2 linked regions of the Azospirillum brasilense genome follow. The protein of the gene in region 2 interacts with the protein of the main gene of each other region in a pairwise test. Links are inferred from orthologs where the notes say so. Each region holds a gene or a part of one and is shown on either strand. Other genes may lie near its edges.

The links.
Region 1: the proteins of AMK58_RS05545 (region 2) and ftsA interact in binary tests that used the Escherichia coli proteins (3 or more experiments, as listed by UniProt). The link is inferred for Azospirillum brasilense from one-to-one orthologs.

What each region holds. Positions count from the first base shown.
Region 1 is NZ_CP012914.1:860,799-866,012, reverse strand. The notes cover bases 1,105-3,906. They hold ftsA (cell division protein FtsA), read left to right. Parts: upstream 1,105-1,775; coding sequence 1,776-3,038; downstream 3,039-3,906. Other genes in these bases: ftsZ (cell division protein FtsZ), read left to right, coding at 3,181-3,906; AMK58_RS03900 (cell division protein FtsQ/DivIB), read left to right, coding at 1,105-1,693. In the rest of the region: AMK58_RS03905 (D-alanine--D-alanine ligase), read left to right, coding at 1-746; more of AMK58_RS03900, read left to right, coding at 731-1,104; more of ftsZ, read left to right, coding at 3,907-4,947. UniProt on the Escherichia coli protein: Essential cell division protein that assists in the assembly of the Z ring. May serve as the principal membrane anchor for the Z ring.
Region 2 is NZ_CP012914.1:1,216,268-1,224,465, forward strand. What follows is about bases 3,189-6,130. They hold AMK58_RS05545 (rod shape-determining protein), read left to right. Parts: upstream 3,189-4,110; coding sequence 4,111-5,151; downstream 5,152-6,130. Other genes in these bases: AMK58_RS05540 (TIGR00645 family protein), read left to right, coding at 3,189-3,646; mreC (rod shape-determining protein MreC), read left to right, coding at 5,242-6,111; mreD (rod shape-determining protein MreD), read left to right, coding at 6,108-6,130. Also shown: AMK58_RS05520 (acetolactate synthase 3 large subunit), read left to right, coding at 1-282; ilvN (acetolactate synthase small subunit), read left to right, coding at 333-839; ilvC (ketol-acid reductoisomerase), read left to right, coding at 1,003-2,022; phosphate signaling complex protein PhoU, read right to left, coding at 2,216-2,920; more of AMK58_RS05540, read left to right, coding at 3,104-3,188; more of mreD, read left to right, coding at 6,131-6,620; mrdA (penicillin-binding protein 2), read left to right, coding at 6,677-8,198. UniProt on the Escherichia coli protein: Forms membrane-associated dynamic filaments that are essential for cell shape determination. Acts by regulating cell wall synthesis and cell elongation, and thus cell shape.

The sequences.
Region 1 (5,214 bases), 360 kb from region 2 along the record:
TGCACGGGCGCGGCGGCGAGGACGGGACGATCCAGGGCGTGCTGGAATTCCTCGGCATCCCCTACACCCATTCCGGCGTGCGCGCCGCCGCGGTCGCCATGGACAAGGCGATGACCAAGGCGCTGCTCGCCCCGGTCGGCGTGCGCTCGCCCAAGGGCCTCGTCCTGACCAAGGGCGAGCTGACCGGCGGCGCCCACCCGATGCCCGCCCCCTACATCGTCAAGCCGGTGGACGAAGGCTCGACCGTCGGGGTCACGCTGGTGCGCGAGGGGCAGAACAGCCCGGTCGGCGACGCCTGGACCTTCGGCGAGCGCGCCCTGGTCGAGGAGTTCATCCCGGGCCGCGAGCTGACCGTGGGCGTCATGGGCGGGCTGGACGGCGAATGCCGCCCCCTGACCGTGACGGAGATCCGCTTTGAAGCACAGGTGTATGACTACACGGCTAAATACAGCGCCGGTCATGCCGTTCATACTGTGCCCGCGCAGATTCCCGAGCATGTCGCGGAAGAAGCCAAGAGGTTGGCGGTCCTGGCCCATCGGACCCTGGGGTGCCGCGGCGTTTCGCGCAGCGACTTCCGCTGGGATGATCGTAAAAGTGGGACCGACGGACTCTTTTTCCTGGAAATCAACAACCAGCCGGGCATGACGCCGCTGTCGCTGGTTCCCGAACAGGCCGCATCCGTGGGGCTCACCTACGGGGCTCTCGTCGCTTGGATGGTGGAGAACGCCGCATGTCAACTCGACTGAGCATCGATCCGCAGTTCCGCCCCGGTTTCGGGGGCTCTGCGAACCGGGGCCGCGACGATAGGCCCGTTCCGCCGCGCGCGATGGCGAAGTCGGCCCAGAAAGGCAACCGCCGCCGCGCCTGGCCGCGCTGGACCCGCCCCGCGGTCAAGGCGGCCATCCTGCTGACGCCGGTCCTGGTCGTCGCCGGCATGGCAGCGTCGGCGTGGCAGCGCGGCACCATCGCCGAAACCACCGCGGCGCTGCAGGAAAGCCTGATCCAGACCAGTGCGTCCGCCGGCTTCGCCATCGCCGATGTGTTGGTCGAGGGCCGGACCGAGACCGACCCGGCCTCCATCCTGCGCGTGCTGGGCGTGCAGCGCGGCGACCCGATCCTCGCCGTCACGCTGTCCGACGCCAAGGAGAAGCTGGAAAGCCTGCCCTGGGTGGCCTCGGCCTCCATCGAGCGCCACCTGCCCGACATCCTGTTCGTCCGCCTGACCGAACGGCAGCCGATGGCGATCTGGCAGCACGACCGCAAGTTCACCGTCATCGACCGCGAAGGCCGCCCGCTGGCCGACGCAACCGAGCTGGCGCGGCGCGGCAACCGCCGGATCGAGACGCTGCCGCAGGTCGTTGGCGCCAACGCGCCGATGCAGGTGCCGAAGCTGCTCGCGGCCCTCGACAACGTGCCGGCTCTGCGCGAAAAGGTGAGCGCCGCCTCCTGGGTCGGCGACCGTCGCTGGGATCTCAAGCTGAAGAACGGTGTCGTGGTGAAACTGCCGGAGGCCCGCATGCAATCCGCGTTGCGCCAGCTGGCGGAGATGGACGCGACGGGACAGGTGCTGGACCGCGACATCGTGGCCATCGACCTGCGCCAGAACGACCGCGCCGTGCTGCAAACCTCCGCCACCGCCGTCCTGCCCTGGACGGAGGAAGAGAACAAGAAGAAGCCGGGCAAGAAGACGTGATCCTCCGCCTCCCCTCTTTCTGAACCCCTCTTTCTGAAACGCGAACGACCGGACGCATCGAGGCCATAGGGTTGTGCTGAACATGGGCTTCAACGGGGCGAAAAAGCCAAAACGAGCCACGCGCGGCGGGATCATCGCCGCGCTGGACGTCGGCTCGACCAAGGTGTGCTGCCTCATCGCCCGCGTCGAGGATGCGGGAGGCGTGCGCATCGTGGGGATCGGCCACCAGATCGCCACGGGCGTGCGCGCCGGCGCCATCATCGACATGGAAGCGGCGGAGACGTCCATCGGCGCCGCCGTCCACGCCGCGGAGCAGATGGCCAACGAGACGATCCGCGACGTGATCGTCAATGTGTCCTCCCCGATCTCCCACGGCTTCAACGCCGAGGTTCCCGTCTCCGGCCAGGAGGTGACGGAGAGCGACGTCCGCCGCGCGCTCGCCCACGCCCGCAGCCTGCAGGTCGGCCCGGACCAGGCGCTGGTCCACGCGATCCCCGTGGGCTTCGCGCTCGACGGCAGCCGCGGCATCCGCGATCCCAAGGGCATGTACGGCGAGCGGCTGGGCGTCCAGGCCCACGTCATCACCTCGCCCGCCGGGGCCGTGCGCAACCTGCAGACCTGCGTGGCCCGCTGCCACCTCGACATCGAGGGTCTGGTCGCCAGCCCCTACGCATCCGGCCTCGCCTGTCTGGTCGACGACGAGATGGAGATGGGCTCCGCCTGCATCGACATGGGCGGCGGCACCACGACAATCTCCGTCTTCTCCGAAGGCACGCTGGTCTGGTCGGACTGCATCCGTCTGGGCGGCAACCACGTCACCAACGACATCGCGCGCGGGCTGACCACGCCGGTCGTCCATGCGGAGCGCATGAAGACGCTGCACGGCAGCGCCATCAACAGCCCCGCCGACGAGCGCGAGATGATCGACGTTCCCCAGGTCGGCGAGGAGGAGCGCCTCGGCGCCAACAACCTGCCGAAATCCTATCTGGTGCGCATCATCCAGCCGCGGCTGGAGGAAATCTTCGAGCATGTCCGCTCGCGGCTGGAGCATTCCGGCTACGCGAAGCTGGTCGGCCGGCGCGTCGTCCTGACGGGCGGCGCCAGCCAGCTTCCGGGCATGCGCGAGTTGGCGCAGCTGATCCTGGACAAACAGGTCCGCATCGGGCGACCGACGCGGATCACCGGTCTGAACGAGGCGCAAGGCGGTCCGTCCTACTCGACCGCCGCGGGCCTCCTTCTCCACGCCGTGCGCAATCCGGCGGAACTTCCCGTGGCGGGCCATGAGGCTGGCGCCGGCACGGGGTTCTTCGGGCGCGTCGGCCTGTGGCTGCGGGAGAACCTATGACCCACCGGACATGGTTCCCGGCCCTAAAAAGGCTCCTGCCGCACCACGCCATTCCTGCCTAAAAACACCACCCGGACCCAACCGGGCAAAGAACCCGCGACGCAAAGCATCGAACCAATCAAAAGGTTGTGGAGGCCATAACATGATCAACGTGACCATCCCCAGCATCGAACCCGAGCTGAAGCCCCGCATCACCGTCTTCGGTGTCGGCGGCGCCGGCGGCAACGCCGTGAACAACATGATCAAGTCCAACCTCGAAGGCGTGGACTTCGTGGTCGGCAACACCGACGCGCAGGCCCTGAAGGGCTCGCTCTGCGAGAAGCGCGTCCAGCTCGGCACCACCATGACGCGCGGCCTGGGCGCCGGCTCCAAGCCGGACGTCGGCCGGGCCTCCGCCGAGGAGCAGCTCGAGGAGATCATCGGTCACCTCGAAGGCGCCAACATGGTGTTCATCACCGCCGGCATGGGCGGCGGCACCGGCACGGGTGCGGCCCCGGTCATCGCCCGCGCCGCCCGCGAGCGCGGCCTGCTGACCGTCGGCGTGGTGACCAAGCCCTTCCACTTCGAGGGCGCGCACCGCATGCGGCTGGCCGAATCCGGCATCGCCGAGCTGCAGCAGTATGTTGACACGCTGATCATCATCCCGAACCAGAACCTGTTCCGCATCGCCAACGAGAAGACGACCTTCGCGGACGCCTTCAAGATGGCCGACGACGTTCTGCATTCCGGCGTGCGCGGCGTGACCGACCTGATGGTGATGCCCGGCCTCATCAACCTGGACTTCGCCGACATCCGCTCGGTGATGACCGAGATGGGCAAGGCGATGATGGGCACCGGCGAGGCCGGCGGCGAACGCCGCGCCATCGAGGCCGCCGAGGCCGCCATCTCCAACCCGCTGCTCGACGACGTGTCGATGAAGGGTGCCCGCGGCGTCCTCATCAACATCACCGGCGGCTACGACATGACCCTGTTCGAGGTGGACGAGGCGGCGAACCGCGTCCGCGACGAGGTCGACCCGGACGCCAACATCATCTTCGGTTCGACCTTCGACAGCTCGCTGGACGGCGTGATGCGCGTGTCGGTGGTCGCCACCGGCATTGACGCCGCGGCGATGTCCAACCCGCGCACCCTGCATCCGGTCAACCTGTCGCTGGTCTCCGACCGCAACGGCGGCAATGGCGGCCTCGCCAAGAAGCCCGCCGGCGCGGCCGGCCTGACGCAGGCCGCCCCGGCGCCGCTCGCCTCCGGCTCGGTTGCCCCGGCGATCCCCGGCGCCGGTCTGGCCCCGCGCCCGATGGGCGGCGTTCCGCAGCCCCAGGTCCAGCCGCAGGTCCAGCCCCAGCACCATCCGGCCGAGGTCCAGCAACACGTTCCGGTCCAGCAGCCCATCGACCCGATGGTCCAGCACGCCCCGCAGCATGCGCCCCACCCGCACATGCCGATGGGGCACGACGCCATGCAGCCCATGGAAGCCGCTCCGGCCCGCAACGTCGCCACCGGCCCGCTGCACAGCGAGCGCCGCGACGGCCACTTCATCGCCCCGAAGGCCGCCGATCCTGGCCCGCGCCAGCCGATGAACGCCCCGCCGATGTCGAGCCAGCTCGCCGCCGCCGCCCAGACGGAGCCGCCGGCCCGCAAGCCGAACTTCCTGTTCGGTCTGGTCACCGGTCTGGCCGGCCGCAAGGCCGAGCCGGCGCCGCAGCCGGCCCCGCAGCCGCAGCATCACCATCAGCCCCAGCACCACCAGCCGCAGCACCAGCAGCCGGTGATGCCGCAACCGCCGATGGCCGCCCCGCAGCCGCCGATGGCCCAGGCCCCGCGCCCGCAGGTGATGGGCGACGGCACCACGCAAAAGATCGACGAGGAAGCGCTGGACATCCCCGCCTTCCTGCGCCGTCAGGCCAACTGACGCGTCAACGAGGCTGGCCCAATTGATCTGAGGGCAACAGCAACCCGCCGGTCGCCGCCGCCTCTTTCGAAGCGGCATCGGCGGGTATCCACAACCTGTTAGACTTCAGCCGCCTCCAGAGCTTCGCAAGAACGCTCCGGGGGCGGTCTTTTCGTGTCTGGGGGACGCCGGTTTCGCGTCCGGCGATGGCGCTCTACCGCCCTGCAACAAACGGTAACAAAGAGTGATTTGTCCTCCACAGGGGCCAATGATACCTAGCATATGCGG
Region 2 (8,198 bases):
CGCTACTCCAACAGCTACTCCGAGGCGCTGCCCGACTTCGTGAAGCTGGCGGAAAGCTGGGGCTGCGTCGGCCTGCGCGCGACCACGGTGGCCGAGGTGGATGAGGTCATCGAGAAGATGCTCGCCGTCACCGACCGCCCCTGCATCATCGACATCGCCGTGGACCCGAAGGAGAACTGCTTCCCGATGATCCCCGGCGGCAAGGCCCACAACGAAATCCTGTTCGGTCCGGAGGACAGCCCGTCCGACGCCACGCCGGAAGACGGCATGGTGCTGGTCTGATCGCGGCGACCAAGACGAACGGTTGAAGGCCCTCTGGCGGAGTACGGATCGTGGAAGAGAAGATCGAGAAGCACACCATCGCCGTGCTGGTGGACAACGAGCCGGGCGTGCTGGCCCGCGTCATCGGCCTGTTCTCGGGCCGCGGCTACAACATCGAAAGCCTGACGGTGGCGGAGGTGAACAACGCCGACCACCTGTCGCGCATCACCCTGGTCACCTCCGGCACCCGCATGGTGGTGGAGCAGATCAAGGCCCAGCTCGACCGGCTCGTGCCGGTGCACAAGGTGCACGACCTGACGGACGAGGGACCGTCGGTGGAGCGCGAACTGGCGCTGGTCAAGGTTGCCGGCACCGGCGAGCGCCGCATCGAGGCGCTGCGCCTGGCCGACATCTTCAAGGCGAAGGTGGTGGACGCCACCCTGACATCCTTCGTGTTCGAACTGACCGGCACGACGGCGGAGGTCGACGACTTCGTCGGGCTGATGGCCCAGCTCGGCCTCGTCGAGGCCAGCCGGACCGGCGTCGTCGCCATGTCCAAGGGAGCCACCGGGTTCTGATCCCGGCCTTATGACGGCGGGCCATGAGTGTGAAGCGACCCAGCCCGCCGTCCTTTATCCGCCTACCGAACAGTGTTCTGCTTGACGCGGCCCTTTCGCCGGTGGAGTAATTCCGCTGCGCAAAACTCGCACCACCAGATCGAAAAATCCAAGGAAGACCACCATGCGCGTCTATTATGATCGTGATGCCGACGTGAACCTGATCAAGGGGAAGAAGGTCGTCATCGTCGGCTACGGCAGCCAGGGCCACGCCCACGCCAACAACCTGCGTGACAGCGGCGTGAAGGACGTGCGCATCGCCCTCCGCCCCGGCTCGGCCACCATCAAGAAGGCCGAGAACGCCGGCTTCACGGTCATGTCCCCGGCCGAGGCCGCCGCCTGGGCCGACGTGGTGATGATCCTCACCCCGGACGAGCTGCAGGCCGACCTCTACCGCGACGATCTCGCCAAGAACCTGAAGGAAGGCGCCGCCCTGGCCTTCGCGCACGGCCTGAACGTGCACTTCAACCTGATCGAGCCGCGCGCCGACCTCGACGTGTTCATGATCGCGCCGAAGGGCCCCGGCCACACCGTCCGCGGCGAGTATCAGCGCGGCGGCGGCGTGCCCTGCCTCGTGGCCGTGCACCAGAACGCCTCGGGCAACGCGCTGGACATCGCCCTGTCCTACGCCTCGGCCATCGGCGGCGGCCGCGCCGGCATCATCGAGACCACCTTCAAGGAAGAGTGCGAGACCGACCTGTTCGGCGAGCAGGCTGTGCTCTGCGGCGGCCTGACCGAGCTGATCAAGGCCGGCTACGAGACGCTGACCGAGGCCGGCTACGCCCCGGAGATGGCCTATTTCGAGTGCCTGCACGAGGTGAAGCTGATCGTCGACCTCATGTATGAGGGCGGCATGGCCAACATGCGCTACTCGATCTCCAACACCGCCGAATACGGCGACTACAAGACCGGCCCGCGCATCATCACCCCGGAGACCAAGGCCGAGATGAAGCGCGTTCTGGAGGACATCCAGACCGGCCGCTTCGTCCGCGATTGGATGCTGGAGTGCAAGGCCGGCCAGCCGTCCTTCAAGGCGACCCGCCGCCGCAACGCCGAGCATTCGATCGAGCAGGTCGGCGAGAAGCTGCGCGCCATGATGCCCTGGATCGCCGAGCGCCGTCTGGTCGACAAGTCCAAGAACTGATCGGTTCCTGGATCGAGAAACGGGAAAGCGCGCCGCGAGGCGCGCTTTTTCGTTTGTGGGGCCGCTGCACTGTCTTGCCCCCACCCCGGCCCTCCCCCGCTGCGCAGGAGAGGGAGACGATGCGCAGCGGCGGCAGTTCCCTCCCCTGCGTCAGTGGGGGAGGGTCGGGGAGGGGGCAACCGCTCGCTTTCCCTTACACATCCCCCCGCGACCGATCCGCCTTCGGGCGCTCGTCGAGCAGCGGCCGGCCGGTGTGCACGAAATGCACCACCTCCGCGATGTTGGTCGCGTGGTCGCCGATGCGCTCCAGGCTCTTGGCGATGAACAGCAGATGCATGTGGGCGGTGAACATCTCCGGCAGGCGGGCCGCCGACTGGTTGATGCTCTCGCACAGGCTGGTGTAGAGCGCGTCGACCTCGTCGTCGGTGCGCCAGACGCGCAGCGCCAGCTCGACGTCGCCGTCCACGTAGGCATCCACCGCGGTGGTCAGGCGCTGGCGCACCAGGCGGCCCAGATTGGGCAGGGTGCTCATCGCCGGGGATTCGGGAAACTCCGCCACGGAGACGGCGCGGCGGGCGGTGTTGGCGGCGTGGTCGCCGACGCGCTCCAGATTGCCGGCGATCTTCAGGGCGGCGATCACCTCGCGCAGGTCGTCGGCCACCGGTTGGCGCAGCACCAGCATGCGCATGCAGTTCGCCTCGATCTCGTGCTCGTAGCTGTCGAGCCGCGCGTCTGACTCGACGATGGCGCGGGCCTGCTCCGGGTTCCGCTGGGTCAGGCAGGTCAGCGCGCCGTCCAGCTGGGTTTCCGCGGCGCCCGCCATCTGCACGATGCTGGCCTTCAGCCGCTTCATGGCGTCTTCGAACGCGGTGACGATGTGCGGGGCGGGGTGCTTCATGGGGCTGGCCTTATCGGTGCGGCGGACGGCCGGAAATCTTACCGTCTCGCAGCCCCGCAGGCCAGTGCCGTTGCCGCGGGGTGGCGCGGCGGGCGCCGCACGGGAACGGTTGATTTCGCATGTGCGAAATGGCAAGAGTCCGGCCCTTCTACCCCTTATGACCAAGCACGGACGCCGACCGTCATGATCGAACGCCGTTTCGAACAGATCATCTTCGCCAGCCGCTGGCTGCTCGCCCCCTTCTATCTGGGGCTCGTCGTGTCGCTGGTGCTTCTGCTGACGAAGTTCACGCAGGAGATCTTCCACATCGTCCCGCATGTGCTGGAGATGCAGGAAAAGGACGTGCTGCTGGCCGTGCTGACCCTGATCGACCTGTCGCTGGCCGGCAACCTGCTGCTGATGGTGATCTTCTCGGGATACGAGAACTTCGTGTCGAAGATCGACGTGGCCGATCACAAGGACCGTCCGGACTGGATGGGCAAGGTCGACTTCGGCGGGCTGAAGCTGAAGCTGATCGCCTCCATCGTGGCGATCTCCGGCATCCACCTGCTGAAGAGCTTCATGAACATCGACAACACCAGCAAGGAAAACCTGATGTGGATGGTCATCGTCCACATGACCTTCGTGGTGTCGGGCGTCCTGCTGGCCCTGATGGACCGGCTGGAGGGAAGCCATCACGGAGCGCACGGCAAGGCTGCGGCCGCGGCGAAATCCGACCATCATTGAGGCCGCCGGAGGGGGCCGGCACCGGGGCGCCGGAGCGGTTTCAAACCCGACACAAAGCCGTTGCGGCGGGTTGGGAATCAGCCTAAGGATACCCCCGCCGCGAGCGGGGCGTTTGGCCGGACGCCGGAGGCTTCCTCCTCCTGTTGACGGAAAATTAACCCTGACACGGCAGTGTGGCGGGCACCGAATGATGGCGATCCGCCAGCATCTCGGGGACTGGACATTCCGCCGGGACCGGCCTTGCCTCAAGGACCGCCTCCCATCGACCAGAGCGCCGGACCGGCGCCGGCACCCGCCCCACGGGCGTCGGCAACAGGGCTCGGCAAGGCGTGCCGGCTGCACTCTCCGCTTGAGCGCGAAGGGGCATTCGTCTATGGAACCGTTGGCGGGCGTGGCCCTCCGCATCGGAGCGGGCACATCGCCGGCAAGGCCGTCTCAACCGCAATGAAGAGTTAGTCGGGTCCATGCTTTCCAAACTCCTCGGCGTGCTTTCCGCCGACATGGCGATCGATTTGGGGACGGCCAACACCCTGGTCTATGTCAAGGGCCGCGGCATCGTTCTGAACGAACCCTCGGTCGTGGCCATCGCCAACGTCCGCGGCAAGAAGCAGGTGCTGGCCGTCGGCGACGAGGCGAAGATGATGCTGGGCCGCACGCCCGGCAACATCCAGGCCATCCGCCCCCTCCGCGACGGCGTCATCGCCGACTTCGAAGTCGCCGAGGAGATGATCAAGCACTTCATCCGCAAGGTGCACAACCGGCGCAGCTTCGCCAGCCCGCAGGTCATCATCTGCGTGCCGTCGGGCTCCACCGCCGTGGAGCGCCGCGCGATCCAGGAATCGGCGGAGGCCGCCGGCGCCCGCCGCGTCTTCCTGATCGAGGAGCCGATGGCCGCCGCGATCGGCGCCGGGCTTCCGGTGACGGAGCCGACCGGCTCCATGGTCGTGGACATCGGCGGCGGCACCACCGAGGTGGCCGTCCTGTCGCTGGGCGGCATCGTCTATTCCCGCTCGGTCCGCGTGGGCGGCGACAAGATGGACGAAGCCATCATCGGCTACATCCGCCGCACCCACAACCTGCTGGTCGGCGAAGGCTCGGCGGAGCGGATCAAGAAGGAAATCGGCTCGGCCTGCCCGCCGGAAGACGGCGAGGGCCGCATCCTGGAGATCAAGGGCCGCGACCTGATGAACGGCGTGCCCAAGGAGCTCATCATCTCCGAGCGGCAGATCGCCGAGTCCCTGGCGGAGCCGGTGTCGGCCATCGTCGAGGCGGTGAAGGTCGCGCTGGAGCACACGGCGCCGGAACTGGCCGCGGACATCGTGGACAAGGGCATCGTGCTGACCGGCGGCGGCGCCCTGCTGGGCAACTTGGACTTCGTCCTGCGCCACGCCACCGGCCTGCCGGTGTCGATCGCCGACGACCCGCTGTCCTGCGTCGCGCTGGGCACCGGGCGGGCGCTGGAAGAGATGAAGACGCTGCGAAACGTCTTGGTCAGCGCCTACTGATTGGTGTATTGCTCGGTTGGGTTCCCCCGGTGGTTCGTCCATTCGCCGGCGTAGCCGGGGGCGGATCGCGTACCTGGACGGGATGATCCTGTGAAGCCTCGCAATTCCGGTTCCGTCGTGCGCCTTGCCGCTCCGCTGCGGGCGCTCGCCCAGCGCTTCTCCTTTCTCTTGCTGGTGCTCGCTTCCATCGCCCTGATGATGGTGGGCCGGATCGACGCGCTGTCGGTGGACAGCGCGCGCGCTCGGGTGACCGACGCCTTCGCCCCGATCCTCGACGCGATCTCGCGCCCCGCCGCCACCGCCGCCCATGTCGTGGAGTCGGTGGTCGAGGTGCAGAACGCCTTCGAGGAGAACCAGCGGTTGAAGGCGGAGAACGCGCGGCTGCTGCAGTGGAAGCAGGCGGCGCTGCGGCTGGAGGCGGAGAACATCAGCCTCCGCTCGCTGCTGAAGGCGACGCCGGAGCCGTCCTCCTCCTTCATCACGGCACGCGTCATCGCCGCTCCCGGCAGCTCTTTCCTGCGCACGCTGGTGGTCACCGCCGGCCGCCGCGACGGGGTGCGCAAGGGGCAGGCGGCCATCGCCGGCAGCGGGCTGGTCGGCCGGGTGATCGAGGTCGGGGAGTGGTCGGCGCGCGTCCTCCTGCTGACCGACATCAACACACGCATCCCCGTGGTGCTGGAGCGCTCGCGCCAGCGGGCGGTGATGGCGGGCGATAATTCCGACCAGACGCGGCTCCTTTACCTGCCGCCGGAAGCCCCGGTGCAGGTGGGCGAGCGGGTGGTGACCTCCGGTCATGGCGGGCAGTTCCCGCCGGGCCTGCCGGTGGGCGTGGTGTCCTCGGCTGGTGAACGTGGCGTCCGGGTGCAACCGAACGTCGATCTTTCGCGGGTCGAGCACCTGCAGCTGGTCGAGTTCAGCCTGCCGGGAAGCGAGTCGGAACCGTCATCCGAGTCGAAATGACGCTGACCCTGTGGCAGCGGCTGGACAAGACGGGGCGGAATCTCGCCCCGTTCGCGGTGACGGTCATGCTGGCGCTGGCCGGGATGATCCCGGTGCCGCTGCCCGGCTATGCGTCGGTGGCGCCTTTCCTGACCGCCATCGCCGTCTATTATTGGGCGATTCATAGGCCCGACCTGATGGGGCCGGGCACCGCCTTCCTGATCGGGTTGCTGCAGGACCTGCTGACCGGCGGACCGCTGGGGGTGAACGCGCTGGTGCTGGTGCTGGTCCATTGGGCGGTGTCCAGCCAGCGGCGCGTGCTGGCGTCCAGCACCTTCGCCCTGATGTGGTTCGGCTTCGGGCTGGTCATGATGGGCGTGGCCTGCATTCAATGGCTGGCCTTTTCGGCGCTCCAGGCGACGGTGCTGCCGTTCCGGCCGGCGCTGTTCCAGGCGCTGTTGACCATGGCCTTCTTCCCGGCGATCGCCTGGATGCTGATCCGCGTCCACCGTGCGTTTCTGCAGGGATAGCCGGCAAGGGTGACGGGCAGGGATGATCTGGCAGAGGATGTGAGCCTTTGACTGCGATGGACCGCGACACCGACCGCTACCGCCTGCTGACCCGCCGCGCCGCCGTGCTGGGCGGGCTGAAGCTCGCCGGTCTGTCCGCTCTGGTCGGGCGGCTCTATTACCTTCAGGTGGTGGAATCCGCGCGCTACACCATGCTGGCGGAGGAGAACCGCATCAGCCTGCGGCTGGTCGCTCCGTCGCGCGGCACCATCGTCGACCGGTTCGGCGCGCCGTTGGCGGTGAACCAGCAGAACTACCGCGTCGTCGTGGTGTCGGAGCGCACGCGCAACATCCAGGACACGCTGGACAAGATCTCCAAGATCGTCCCGCTGACCGATGGCGACCGCCGCCGCGTGATGCGCGAGCTGCACCGCAAGCGCCGCTTCGTGCCGGTCACCGTGCGCGAGAACCTGACCTGGGAACAGGTCGCCACCATCGAGATGAACACGCCGGACCTGCCGGGCGTCGCCATCGAGGTCGGCGAGATCCGCCACTACCCGGAGGCGGAGGCGACCGCCCACATCCTGGGCTATGTCGGCGCCGTGTCGGAGGCGGAGCTAAACGGCGACCCGGTGCTGTCGCTGCCCGGCTTCCGCATCGGCAAGGCCGGGATGGAGAAGTATCACGAGAAGGCGCTGCGCGGCACGGCGGGCACCAGCCAGCTCGAAGTCAATGCGGTCGGGCGCGTTATCCGTGAGCTGTCGCGCGACGAGGGTCAGCCGGGCCGCGAGGTCCAGCTGACCATCGACATCGGCCTGCAGAAATTCGTGCAGCAACGGCTGTCGCAGGAGGTCAGCGCCTCCTGCGTGGTGATGGACGTGCACACCGGCGGCATCTACGCCCTGTGCTCGCATCCCAGCTACGACCCCAACCAGTTCACCATGGGCATCAGCGCCGAGCTGTGGGAGGAGCTGCTGTCCAACCAGGCGACCCCGCTGAACAACAAGGCGGTGGCCGGGCAGTACCCGCCGGGTTCCACCTTTAAGCCGGTGGTGGCTCTGGCGGCGCTGGAGTCTGGCCTGATCAGCCGCAACCACACGGTCTTCTGCCCGGGCCACATGGACCTCGGCGACCACCGCTTCCACTGTTGGAAGAAGGGCGGGCACGGCACGGTGGACGTCGTCGGCGCGCTGCGCCATTCCTGCGACGTGTGGTTCTACGACGTATCGCGGCGCATCGGCATCGACCGCATCGCCGAGATGGCCAACCGCTTCGACATGGGGCAGCTGACCGGGCTGGACCTGCCGCACGAGCGGCCGGGCCTGATCCCCTCCATCGACTGGAAGAAGGGCGCGCTCGGCAAGCCCTGGGCGCAGGGCGAAACGCTGATCGCGGCGATCGGGCAGGGCTACGTGCTGTCCACGCCGATGCAGCTCGTCGCCATGACCGCGCGGCTGGCCAACGGCGGCTTCGCGGTGAAGCCCCACCTGACCAAGCAGATCAAGGCGCTGTCGGGCGAACAGACGAGCTGGCCGCCGATCGGGGTCAAGAAGGAAAATCTCGACCTCGTCCTGCGCGGCCTCTACGAGGTGACCAACG